Regions from separate parts of the Streptomyces sp. NBC_00448 genome, predicted to be linked through region 3. Evidence: riboswitches for the same ligand, from Rfam matches in the RefSeq annotation. Region 3 holds a riboswitch; each other region holds the start of a gene.
The links. Region 3 has a riboswitch for cyclic di-AMP ahead of OG370_RS18130 (M23 family metallopeptidase). Riboswitches for the same ligand answer to the same signal wherever they lie in the genome.

Region 1 (4,218 bases), 1.7 Mb from region 3:
CTCGACGTCGGCGCCGGCACCGGGGGTTTCGCGGCCGCGCTGCACGACTGGTTCGGCGTCCACGTCGTGGCGGTCGAACCGGCCGAGGCGATGCGCGCGCTCATCCCGCGGGTCCCCGCGACGGACGGCCGCCCCGGCATCGAGGCCCTGGCCGGCCGGGCCGACGCGCTGCCGGTGCCGGACGGCGGCGCGGACGCGGCCTGGCTCGGCTCGGTGCTGCACCACATCCCCGATCTGCCCGCCGCCGCCCGCGAGTTGCGCCGCGCCCTGAAGCCCGGCGCGCCGGTGCTGATCCGCAACCTCTTCCCCGGCCGGGCCGACCGCGACCTGCGGGTCCGCTTCTTCCCCGAGACGGTGGCGGAGATCGACGGCTACCGGACGGTGGACGGCGTCTGCGCCGACTTCGCGGCCGCCGGGTTCGTACGGCGCCGACTGGTCGCCGTACCGCAGGAGAGCGCGCCGAGCCTCGGGCACTACGCCGGCCTGCTGCGCCGGGACACCGACTCGAAGCTGCGGGCGCTGAGCGACGAGGACTTCGAGCGCGGCATGGCACGGCTGCGGGCGGCCGATCCGGCGGCGCCGGCGACGAGCTGGATGGACCTGCTGGTGCTGGCCTGAGCCGCGGGGTGGGGCACGAAGGCCATGAGTAAGGGCCGGTCTCCTGGAGACCGGCCCTTACCCTTACGTGCTGACGGCGTTTCGCCGCCGCACGCCCGCTTACGCGATGCGGCGGGCCGCCGCGAACGGCATCCAGTCCATCGGGGCGACCTCGACCGTCGCGCCCGTGTGCGGGGCGTGCACGATGTTGCCGTTGCCGATGTAGATCCCGACGTGGCTGATGCCGGAGTAGAAGAACACCAGGTCGCCCGGGCGCAGATCGGCCTTGGAGACCGCGGTGCCGTCCTTGACCTGGTCCCAGGTGGTGCGCCCGATGGTGATCCCGGCGGCCTTGTAGGCGGCCTGGGTCAGCCCCGAGCAGTCGTACGAGTCCGGGCCGGTGGCGCCGCGGTAGTACGGCTTGCCGCGCTGGGCGAGCGCGAACTGGATCGCGGCGGCGGCGCGGCCGGACGCGGGCCCGTTGTACTTGTAGGTCGAGCTGGAGCCGGACGACGAGGACGAGGACGACGAAGAGGTCGACGTCTTGGGCTGCATCGCGGCGAGCTTCTTCTTCTGCTCCGCGTTGAGGCTGTTGAGCAGCTTCTGCGCGGCGGCGAGCTTCGTCTGCAGGTTCTTCTTCTGCGTGGCGAGCGTGCTCTGCGAACCGGTCAGCTTCTTGAGGCTCGCGGTGGCCTGGGCCCGCTGGACCGACGCCTGCTCCTGCTGGATCTTGAACGTCTTGAGCGCCTGCTCCTGCGTGGCGGTCATCCGGTCCAGCAGGTGGTTCTGCGAGAGGAAGCTCTCCGGGTCGTCCGAGAAGAGCAGCTGCGTGGTGGCGCCGAAACCGCCGGTGCGGTACTGCTCGGCGGCGAACTGCCCCAGCACCCGCCGGGACTCGTTCATCTGCTGGGTCTTGTCGGCGACCTGGGCGAGCAGCTGGTTGGTCTTGGTGCGCTGCGCCGCCGTGTCCTCCTGGGCCTGGTCGTACTTCTGCGTGGCGACCTCGGCCTGCTCGTTCAGCGAGTCGACCTGCTTCTTGACCTCGGCGATGGAGGGCTTCGCGGGCGCCGCGTTCGCGGTCTCGCTCATCAAGGTGACCGAGGCCAGGGCCGCGGTGGTGATACCGACGGCGGCCCGTGTGCCGGTCGACGCGAGTATCGGGGTACGCGGCTTGCGATGCGACGCCAAGGAGACGACTCCTTCCGGGTACCGCCGACCGGGTTAGCTGACGGGTTCGGGCGGGGAAGGTCGCCCTACGGGTCGAACGCTCGTCGCGTCCACCCCGATTCACCCCAAAGTGCCTGTGGGTCCCCGGTTCCGGCCGCCGGCCGGATTAGGCGGAGATGGTTCGCTGCCGGACCTTCGCCGACGGGAGGCGCACCACCTAGCGGGCTACCGTAGTCAACTTCGCCGGGTCTTGGGAAGTTTGGATTGCAATGTGACCGAAATCGCTTTGTGACCTTGGGTTTTGCCGGACACTTCGCCCGGGCGCCTTATCGGTCATCCGGGTCATCGGGTGGCGACCCGGTCGGGATGCTCCATTACGGACGGACGGCCCCGTAGAAGGGCATCTCGGTAATCGGCGCGACCTTCACCACGGTGCCGGTGTGCGGGGCGTGGATCATCTCGCCGTTGCCGATGTAGAGGCCGACGTGGCTGACGTCGCTGTAGAAGAAGATCAGGTCGCCCGGCTGCAGGTCGGCCTCCGACACCCGGGTGCCCACGTCCACCTGGTCGTAGGTGGTGCGCGGCAGGTCGATCCCGGCGGCCTTGTAGGCGGCCTGGGTCAGCCCCGAGCAGTCGTACGAGTCGGGGCCGGTCGCGCCCCACACGTACGGCTTGCCGATCTGCTTCCGGGCGAAGGCGATGGCCTGGTCGGCGGCCGAGGAGTTGACCGGCGCGTCGGTGCCCTTGGCCGCGGCGGCCTTCGCGGCGGCCTCCGCCTTCTGCTTCTCCTGCGCGGCGAGCTTCTTCGCCTTCTCCTTCGCCTCGGCCTCCTGCTTGGCCTGAAGCTCCGCCAGCCGCTTCTTCTCCTGCGCGTTGAGGCTGTTGAGAAGCTTCTGCGCCGCGCCCAGCTTCGTCTGCACGTCCTGCTTGGCGGACTTGAGCTGCCCCTGCTGCGCGGTCAGCGAGGCCAGGCTCTTGGCCGCCTCGATCCGCTGCTGGGTGACCGCGACCTGCTGGGTCTGGTAGTCCTCGACCGCCGCCTGCTGCCGCTTGCCCATCACGTCGGCGAGGTGGATCTCGTTCGCGAGGTCCTGCGGGTTCTCCGACAGCAGGTAGCGGGTGGTGGTCAGGTCGCCGCCGCTGCGGTACTGCGCCGCCGCGAACTCGCCCAGCACGCGCCGGGAGTCGTTGAGCTTCTGCGTCTTCTGGGCGACCTGCGCGAGCAGCTTGTTGACCTTGGTGTTCTGCTGGTCGGTCTGCTCCTGCGCCTGGTCGTACTTCTGGGTGGCGGCCTCGGCCTGCTGGTTGAGGGAGTCGACCTGCTTCTTGACCGTGCTGATCGACGGCTGCTTGGGCTTGGTGGGAGCGGGGGTGGCGCTCGCGCTCTCGCTGAGCAGCGTCACAGTGGCCAGCGCCGCCGTGGTGAGCCCCACGGCCGCACGCGGACCGGGGGTGCTGAGTAGCGCGGTACGAGCCTTACGGTGCGTCGCCATGGCGCGCGGACTCCTCTCGGACGCTGCCGGTTCCGGCTGGTGCGGCACGCTAGCCAACGCCCGGCGCACCTGGGAAGGGCGATGTCCGATAGGCCCGATACCTTTTCGTAATCTTTTGCCGAAGCGGGCGCGGCCGTCACGCAGCGTGGTAATCGGGCTACCCGGGAGGCCGCTTTCCGGCAGGCCCGGGCGCCCCGCGCGCCCGGTTTCCGACAGGTCCGGGCGCCGAGCGTATGGACTTCCCCGGACGGCGATGGACTGTCGGTGCGGGCGCCTAGACTCGGGAGGCGATGAGCAGCCTCTTTGACGACAACTTCCTGGCCGGTATGGACGCGGCCCACGGGCCTTCCGACGGCGAGCAGCCCCCGCCGCCGGAGGACGGCCCCGGTGGCGAGGACGTCCCGCACGACCTGTTCCAGGGGCGGTACGACAGTCCGCCCGCGCACGACGCGCACTACCGCAACGGCGCGGCGCGTCCCGTGCTCGACCCCGCGCAGCTCCTCGTGGGGCTCAACGAGCAGCAGCGCGCCGCCGTCGAGCACCACGGCGGGCCGCTGCTCATCGTCGCCGGCGCCGGCTCCGGCAAGACCCGCGTGCTCACCCACCGCATCGCCCACCTGCTCGGCGCCCGCGACGTCCACCCGGGCGCGATCCTCGCCATCACCTTCACCAACAAGGCCGCGGGCGAGATGAAGGAGCGCGTCGAGGAGCTGGTCGGGCCGCGCGCCAACGCCATGTGGGTGTCCACCTTCCACAGCGCCTGCGTGCGCATCCTGCGCCGCGAGTCCAAGACGCTCGGCTTCACCTCGTCGTTCTCGATCTACGACGCCACCGACGCGCGCCGGCTGATGGCCCTGGTCTGCCGCGACCTGGATCTCGACCCCAAGCAGTTCCCGCCGAAGTCGTTCAGCGCCCAGGTCTCCAACCTCAAGAACGAGCTGGTCGACCACGAGACGTTCGC
Region 2 (4,218 bases), 3.9 Mb from region 3:
GGCCCCCGCTCCCACCCCGGAACCGGCGGCAGAGCCGGCGGGCGCCGACGCGGCACCTACGGAGGTGTGCGATGACCGACCACACGACGCCCGCGACCCCGAGCTTCATGACGCACCTGGCGTCCGCCTCTCCCCTGACTCCCACGGCCCGTTACGTGCTGCCCGAGTTCACCGAGCGCAGCAGCAACGGCGTCCGCACGATGGACCCGTACTCCAAGCTGCTCCAGGAGCGCATCGTCTTCCTGGGCACGCAGATCGACGACACCTCGGCCAACGACGTGATGGCCCAACTCATCCATCTGGAGAGCGCCTCGCCCGACCAGGACATCAACCTCTACATCAACTCCCCCGGCGGCTCCTTCTCGTCGATGACCGCCATCTACGACACGATGCAGTTCGTCACCTGCGACGTGGCGACGGTCTGCATCGGGCAGGCCGCGTCGGCGGCCGCGGTGCTGCTGGCGGCGGGCGCACCGGGCAAGCGGATGATCACACCGGGGGCGCGCATCCTCATCCACCAGCCCTCGCTCGGCGACGTGGTGCGGGGCGACACCTCGGACCTGGAGATCCAGGCCAACGAAATGCTGCGCACCCGCGATCAGTTGGAGGCCCTGCTGGTCCGGCACACCGGCCAGCCGGCGGAGCGGATCTCCGCCGACCTCGAACGCGACACGATCTTCGACGCGAAAGCGGCGGTCGCGTACGGGCTGGCCGACATGCTGACCACCAGCCGCAAGGCCGGCAACGGCTCGCGCGGCACCGGCCCGCGGTGAGCCGGCGTGGCGCCCGAACTCCCGCCGCTGCCCGCCCTCACGCGCTCCGAGGGCGAACTCATCGACTGCTATCTGGAACTGGTCGACCTGCTCGGCCGGATCAACCCCTCCCGCACCACTGACACCTACTCGGCGCTACGGGCCGCGCAGGCACTCGTCAGCCGGGCGTTGGCGATGCGGGACGCGCTCACGGTGATGCACCTGCGCGGCGAGACGGACCTGCACCACGCCACCCTCGGCCGCGCCCTGCGGGTACTGGACGGGGAGCGGCGGGCCGCGCGGGTCGCGGTGGCACCCGAGCCGGCGGCGGACCCGGGTGGCAGCGGCGGCCCGTCGGCGTAGACCACGGCAGCGCGCCGTCGGCGGCACGCAGTCGGGCCGCACCGTCGGCGGCGCTACGGAGGCGGCAGCACCGCGGAGGCGGCGCGGTCGCACACACCCGGCCGAACCCGCCCGTCATCACCGCGTGTCACCGTTTTCCGCGACACGACCGCCGGTCGCATCAGCCCATTGGCGTATCGGAAGTTCTCGTGGCAAACGGGTGCGCGATTGCGCGTGTCGGCTGGACTCCGGCTTCGCCGGTACCGGTCAGCGCAGTTCAGAGGGTACGGCGGGGGTACGTGAGCAGCTCGCGGGGGCGGCGGTTCACCCGGGTGGATGCAATGTGATGAAGCTCACATCGCGCGTTTCTGTCCCGGCGCCGCCCCGTTGTGTGCGTAACCATCCGTGGTGACGACAAGCCCCCGCCGCCGTGGCGGGGCGGTCCGTGCGGATGCCCAGTCCTGCCGACGCGCGGATGCCAGGTCGACACGAGTGCAACGGCAGGAGCGGAGGACCCAGCACGACGGGTCGCTCCGGCGCCCACCGGTCTCCGGCGGGCTCCGGAGCACCCTTGGGGTGAAGCCGCTTGCATGCGGCCGGGCATCTTCGCCAGCCCGAACCCGACAGGTCATCCTTCGCAGGCTGATGACGAAGGGTTGCGCATGTGCACGCCCAACCGCATCTGCTTTCGGCCGGCCACTTCCCGGCTCTCGCGGCTCGGAGCCGCCTCTCTGCTCACCGTAGCGGCCGTCGCCGTCCCGATCCTGCTGCCGGGCAACGCCCAGCGGGCCGACGCCGCCACCATGGCCGCCAGGGCGCTGAGCATCGCCGCGTCGAAGAAGGGCTCGCCCTACCAGTGGGGGGCCACCGGGCCGTACCGCTTCGACTGCTCGGGGCTGACGCTGTACTCGTTCAAGCAGGCGGGCGAGCAACTGCCGCGCACCGCCGCCGCCCAGTACAACCGCACCACGCACATCTCGGCGGGTTCCCGCCGGGCGGGCGACCTGGTCTTCTTCCACAGCGGCTCGTCCGGCGCGTCGGTCTACCACGTGGGGATCTACGCGGGCGACGGCAACATCTGGCACGCGCCGAAGACCGGCAGCACGGTCCGGCTCGAACACATCTGGACCAGCGGCGTCTGGTACGGACGGGTGAACTGACGCCGCCCGGCGGCCGGGCACTCGGCCGCACGCTCACCGTGCCCCCGACGGTCGACGCGGCCCGGGCCCCGGGCACCCTCCACGGTGGCGCGAGGGTCCAGCCGAGCCCAAGTCCGCGCCCAGGCACGAACCACGCGCCCGCCCGTGCCCGCCGCGCGCCTACGGCCCCACCCGCTGACGCCTCGTCATATCGCCGTGGCCCGGCCCCACCCGCGGGACACCCGCCAGGCCGCCGTCGCTCCGCCGGCCACTGCCACGGCGAGGAGGACCGCGATGCCGGTGAGGGTACGGCCGGTGTCGCCGACGGCAGCGTGCCGCAGACAGTCGTCCCCCCAGTAGCCCGGCGAGGCGGGGCCGGACGCGCGGACCCACCAGGGCAGGGTGCCCGGAACCGGTCTGAGCGCCTTCCCCGTCACCCGTGCCCGGCGTGATCCGCGTGATCCGCGTGATCCGCGTGCTCGGCGTCATCGGCGTCGGGGGCGCCGCCCATCATGCGGAGCATCCCGGAGCCGCCGGTCCGGAAGAAGGGCACCAGGAGGGCGGCGGCCAGGACGAGGAAGGCGATGTTGAGGAAGGAGGTGTAGTTCCATCTGACGCCCTGCATGGGGATCTTCGCGTCGGCCTGGTCGGGGATCAGGCCGAGGCCGCCGAAGAGGAGTTCGACGACGTATCCCGCGACGACCATGGCGAGGTAGAAGGTGCCGAGGACGAACAGGGCCATGCGTGCGCCGTAGTACTTCCGGTAGATGTTCAGGATCGGCAGGATCAGCAGGTCGGCGAAGATGAACGCGACCACCCCGCCGAAGCTGATGCCGCCCTTCCACAGCACCACCGCCAACGGCACGTTGCCGATCGAGCAGACGAACGACGCCACCGCGACGAGCGGCCCGATCAGCGGTCCCCACAGCTTGGACGCCAGCGGGTGGCCGGAGAAGAAGAAGGCCCGCCAGAAGGAGTCCGGCACCCAGGCCGCGATCGCGCCGGCGATGAGCAGCCCCACGACCAGGTCGCGCAGGATCGCCGCCCATTCCATGACGAACACGTGGGCGGTGGCGGTGACCCCCTCGCGGGACAGCAGCCGGCGGGCGAACGAGCCCTCCGCCCGTACGGACATGTCCATCGCGGCGTGGCCCTCCATGGACCCGGCCACGCCGCGCTCGGCCTGCTCGCGTGCCTGGCGCAGCAGGCGGTCGCGCAGGAACAGCCGGAACAGCACGGCGAGCAGGATGATCATGACGGGGCCGCCGATGAACTCGGCCAGCGTGAACTGCCAGCCCATCAGCAGCGCGAGGATCACGCCGAGTTCGACGACGAGGTTGGTGGAGGCGATCTCGAAGGCCATCGCGGCGGTGAAGTCGGCGCCCTTGCGGAACAGCGAGCGCGCCAGCGCCACCGCCGCGTAGGAGCAGGACGAGGAGGCGACTCCCAGGCCGGTGGCGACGGCGAGGGTGCGGGGGCGGTCGTCGCCGAGCAGCGCGACCACCGTGGACTTGCGGATGATCGCCTGGACGACGGCGGACAGGGTGAAGCCCAGGATCAGCGCCCAGGTGATCTCCCAGGTCATGGAGCCCGTGATGGACAGCGCGTGCAGTACGGCGTGCATGGACGAAACCTTCCCTGCCGGGTGCTCCTTGAAGGGCGGGCCGGAGCGAGGTCGCGGGGCGGCCCGGAGGCGTGGGTGGGGGCCGCCAACAGGGCGGCCCCCACCGGTTCAGCCGACGCCGAGCGTCAGTGCGGCGGTGTGCAGGGTGCCGGCGGTCCGGAACTGCAGGAAGAGCCGCCAGTCGCCGGCCGAGGGAAGTTCCGCGTGGAAGGACAGTTGCGGCCCGCCGTGGTCACCGTCCACCCGCGCGGTCGGGTGCAGGTGCGCGAACGCGCCGTCGCCCTGGTGGAAGGCGGTCAGGTGGGCGTACGAGTCCAGATACGGCTGCAGGTCGGTGACGGGCTTGCCCGCCTTCGTGATC
Region 3 (4,218 bases):
GGCTGCTGCGCCGACTCCCCGCGGTGCTGCGGGCGATGGAGGCGCTGGCACCGAAACTGGGACCGTCGCCCGCGCTGCCCGAGCGGTCGCCGGCGACCGGCACCCGCCGTCGTACGGTCGGCCTGCTCACCGGCTGCGTCCAGGGCACCTTCTTCCCCGACGTGAACGCCGCCACCGTGAGGGTGCTGTCCGCCGAGGGCTGCGATGTGGTGGCGCCGCGCCGGCAGGGCTGCTGCGGGGCGCTGTCCGCGCACGCCGGGCGGCTCCCGGAGGCGGTGCGGTTCGCCCGGCACGTCATCGAGACCTTCGAGGCAGCGGACGTGGACGCCGTGGTGGTCAACGCGGCCGGCTGCGGCTCCCAGCTCAAGGAGTACGGCCACCTGCTGCGCGACGAGGGCGGCGACTGGCCGGCACGGGCCGAGGCGCTGGCGGCCAGGGTCCGCGACATCACCGAACTCCTCGACGAGATCGGCCCGCTCGCCCCGCGCCACCCGCTGCCGCTCACCGTCGCCTACCAGGACGCCTGCCACCTCGCGCACGCCCAGTCCGTCCGCGACCAGCCGCGCCGGCTGCTGCGCGGGGTTCCCGGCGTGCAGCTGCGCGAGCTGCCGGAGCCGGAGATCTGCTGCGGCAGCGCGGGGACATACAACCTGCTGCACCCCGAACCGGCCCGGGAGCTGGGCGAGCGCAAGGCACGCGCGGTGCTGTCCACCGGCGCCCGGCTGATGGTCACCGCCAACCCGGGCTGCTGGATGCAGGTGGCCGGCACCCTCGCCGGGATGGGCGAGCGGATGCCGGTCGCCCACACCGTGCAGGTGCTGGACGCGGCGATCCGCGGCATCCCCGCCGAACGCCTCCTCGCCGACGCCCTGGACGGCCCCGGCACCCCCCTGCCCGTGCCGCGCCGGCCCCGGCCGAGGGCCGAGGCAGAGGCCGAAGCAGAGAGCTGAGTGGCGGTCAGCCGCCGTTGACCAGGCGGATGTAGCGCACCCAGTCCCAGTTCGGGCCCGGGTCGGTGTGGTCGGTGCCCGGCACCTCGACATGGCCGATGATGTGCTGACGGTCCTTCGGGATGCCGTACTTGTCGCAGATCTCGGCGGTGAGGGCGGCGGAGGAGTGGTACATCGCGTCGGTGAACCAGGACGCGTCGTCGACCCAGCCTTCGTGCTCGATGCCGATGCTGCGGGTGTTGTAGTCCCAGTTGCCGGCGTGCCAGGCCACGTCATGCTCGCGGACGCACTGGTCGATGGCGCCGTCGGCCGAGCGCACCACGTAGTGCGCCGTGGCGGCGTGGGCGGGGTCCTGGAAGAGGGTGATGGTGTCGGCGAAGGTCTCCTGGGTGACGTGGATGACGACCATGTCGATCGCGTAGGTGGAAGGGCGGTTGGACGCCGTGTAGTTGGCGGTGCTGGCCGGAGCCCAGGTGGCGCCGGGGTAGTCGACGGTGGCCGCCGCCGCGGCACGGCCGCTGCCGGTCCACAGCTCGCCGGCGAACGCGGCGCCCGCGGCGGCACCCAGCGCGAGGCCGCCGCGCAGCAAGGACCTTCGGGTGTGGGGGAGTCGGGGGCTGCTGGGGCGTTCCATGGCGGGCTCCCTGAGAGGTCGCGAGGTGGTCGAGTCCATGACAAGAACATCGGGCTCGCCCATCGTGGGGCCCGGGTCCTTGGCCTGCCAAGCGGTTCGCGCAATGGCAGAGGTCCACGCCATTGGCGGACCTGCCGCACGGCCCCGCGCAGCCGCCTGCGCGCCGAGTTCGCCCACTCACGCAAAGTAATCACACTGGCCCCCGTTCGGATAACGACTGATGCACGCTCACATCACCGCCCGGCCACATCGCCTGACCGATTTGCCTACTCTCCCTATACCCTGCGCGTTTTGTTCCCATGCCCAACTCTCCGATTCGGCTTGGAAAACGCCTCCGGCTCTATTAACGTTCGATAACGCAGCGCGGTCGTCACCGCCGCCGCCAGGACGGCGGACCGCGCGCTTGCCGAATCCCGTCCGCGGGAACCGGGGACCCGTGAAAATGGGGTGAATCGGGCAGTAGTCAGGCCCGTAGGAGACCTTCTTCCTCCGAACCCGTCAGCTAACCCGGTAGGCGAGAGGGAAGGAAAGGAGAGCGCCCGTCGTGGCGTCCGACCAGCTTGCCTACGCCCCCGCCCGGCCTGACGGCGACATCGCCGGCCAGGAGCGGGAAGATTTCCGACTTCCGCGTCAGCGGGCCAACGCCCTTGCTGCCAGCGGCACTTCCAGCGTCCCGGCTCCCGCGTTCGCCGCGTTCGCCGGTGCCGGAGCGGCGGGCCTGGCCCCCGCGCCGGCCGTCGAGCCCGCCGGGCGCCCCGCGCCGTACCCGCTGCCGGACGCCGGACCGGGTGGCGCCGCGCTCGCCGGCCTGCCGACGTACGACCCGACGGCGCTGACCGTGCCCGCGGCGCCGGCCCCGGCACCCGCACCGGCCCCCGCTCCGGCCGAGCCGATCGCCCCCGCTCCCGCGCAGGCCGAGGCAACGACGCTGCTGCCGCGGCCCGTTGCCGAACCCGAGATCGCCGACACCACCGCGACCGGCCGGACCGGCGACGCCGGGACCGCCCCCGCCGATCCCGGCGAGGCGCTGTGTGCCCGCATCCTCGGCCAGGTCGCCGCCCAGCGCGAGGCCACGGCCCGCGCCGAGCGCGAAGCGGTCGAGAAGGTGGCGGCCGAGCAGGCCGCCCGCGAGGCCGCCGAGCGCAAGGTGCGCGAGCAGGTCGCCGCGGCGAAGGCCGCGGCCGAGGAGAAGGCCCGCGAGGAAGCCGCCGCGGCGGCCCGCGCCGAGGCCGAGCGCCTCGCCCGGCTGGCCGCCTCCTACATCAAGCCGGTCGCCTGCGCCGCGCTCGGCGCGGGTTTCGGCGAGACCGACCCCTGGGCCAACCTGCACAACGGGCAGGACTTCACCGCGCCGACCGGCACCCCCGTGCACGCCGTGCACGGCGGCACCGTCACCTCCGCGGGCTGGGCCGGCAGCGACGGCTACCGGGTCGTCCTCACCCTCGACGACGGCACCGAGTTGAGGTACTGCCACCTGTCGACCATGGTCGTCACCGACGGCCGGGTCACCACCGGCGACACGATCGGCCGGGTCGGCGCGACCGGCAACGTGCCCGCGCCGCACCTCCACTTGGAGGTCCGCCCCGACGGCGGCGCCCCCGTGGACCCGCTGCCCTGGCTGCGCGCGCACGACGTCACCGTCTAGCGAGGCTGCCCGCGTCGAGCGGACGAGCGGAGCCCGGCGACCCCGCGTTCCTTCCGTATGACCGGCCCCACCGCCCCGGCGGCCCTGGCGACCACCCCCCCGGCGCCGGGGCCGTCGGCTTTGGCGGCGCGCCGTGCTCGGACCGTTCCCCGCGCCCCTGACCGGGGACGCGGGGGAGTCCGTCACAGCGCAGGCGACTTGGCGGTCTGCGGGGCCGGTGCCGCGTGGCGGGCGGCGAGGTCGACCAGGGAGATCATGTCGACCGGGGACGTGTCGGCGTCCAGGACGCGGTACTCGAGCGCGGTGAGGATGGCGAGCCGCTCGGTGAGCCCCCAGCGGGGGTTGGTCTCGGCGGCGATCAGCTCGGCCGCGGCCTGGGCGAGCGGATGGCCGGCCGCGTGGGAGGCGTGGATACGGTCGCGGATCCGGAGCAGGTACTCCGCGTTGGCGGCCACGTCCGCGGGCGTCATGACGGGACCGTGCCCGGGCACGATGATGCGCGGTTCGCACGCCAGCACCCGCTGGACCGCCCGGTGGATCTCGTCGAGCGGCCCGGCCCAGTGCACCGGGTGGTCCTCGCAGAAGATGACGTCGCCGGAGCAGACCACGCCCTCGCCGGGCAGGTTGACGATCAGGTCGCCGGCCGTGTGCGCGGGACCGACCTCGATCAACTCGACCGCCACACCGCCGACTGCGAGGTCGAGTCGACCGTTGAAGGTGCGGGTCGGCGGCACGGCCTCGCTCACCCCGAAGTCGCCGTAGCGGCTGAAGTGCCGGTGGAGGTACGCGCCGAGCGGCGTGTCCGGGTCGCTCTCCGCCACCAGGCGGGCGAGTTGGGCCGGGCTCGGCTCCTTGCACAGGTGCTCGCTGTTGGCGTCGGTGCTGACCACCTCCGCCCCGGCCGCCGTGAACACCCCGTTGCCGTACGAATGGTCGCCGTTGCCATGGGTGTTGACGACCGTGGTGATGGCGACGCCCGGCGGGAGTAC

Region 1: another riboswitch for cyclic di-AMP. It lies ahead of OG370_RS25875 (C40 family peptidase); the one in region 3 lies ahead of OG370_RS18130 (M23 family metallopeptidase).
Region 2: another riboswitch for cyclic di-AMP. It lies ahead of OG370_RS01985 (C40 family peptidase); the one in region 3 lies ahead of OG370_RS18130 (M23 family metallopeptidase).

The regions. Positions count from the first base shown of each region.
Region 1 is NZ_CP107913.1:6,001,788-6,006,005, forward strand. Features, by position in the region: gene OG370_RS25870 (class I SAM-dependent methyltransferase) at 1-618, shown strand, start outside; gene OG370_RS25875 (C40 family peptidase) at 718-1,785, opposite strand; cyclic di-AMP (ydaO/yuaA leader) riboswitch at 1,793-1,947, opposite strand; gene OG370_RS25880 (C40 family peptidase) at 2,139-3,257, opposite strand; gene pcrA (DNA helicase PcrA) at 3,548-4,218, shown strand, end outside.
Region 2 is NZ_CP107913.1:418,736-422,953, forward strand. Features, by position in the region: gene OG370_RS01975 (ATP-dependent Clp protease proteolytic subunit) at 108-773, shown strand; gene OG370_RS01980 (hypothetical protein) at 780-1,115, shown strand; cyclic di-AMP (ydaO/yuaA leader) riboswitch at 1,622-1,753, shown strand; gene OG370_RS01985 (C40 family peptidase) at 1,757-2,254, shown strand; gene OG370_RS01990 (hypothetical protein) at 2,440-2,670, opposite strand; gene OG370_RS01995 (permease) at 2,667-3,857, opposite strand; gene OG370_RS02000 (hypothetical protein) at 3,966-4,218, opposite strand, start outside.
Region 3 is NZ_CP107913.1:4,302,359-4,306,576, reverse strand. Features, by position in the region: gene OG370_RS18140 ((Fe-S)-binding protein) at 1-950, shown strand, start outside; gene OG370_RS18135 (N-acetylmuramoyl-L-alanine amidase) at 958-1,584, opposite strand; cyclic di-AMP (ydaO/yuaA leader) riboswitch at 1,979-2,116, shown strand; gene OG370_RS18130 (M23 family metallopeptidase) at 2,129-3,229, shown strand; gene OG370_RS18125 (MBL fold metallo-hydrolase) at 3,412-4,218, opposite strand, start outside.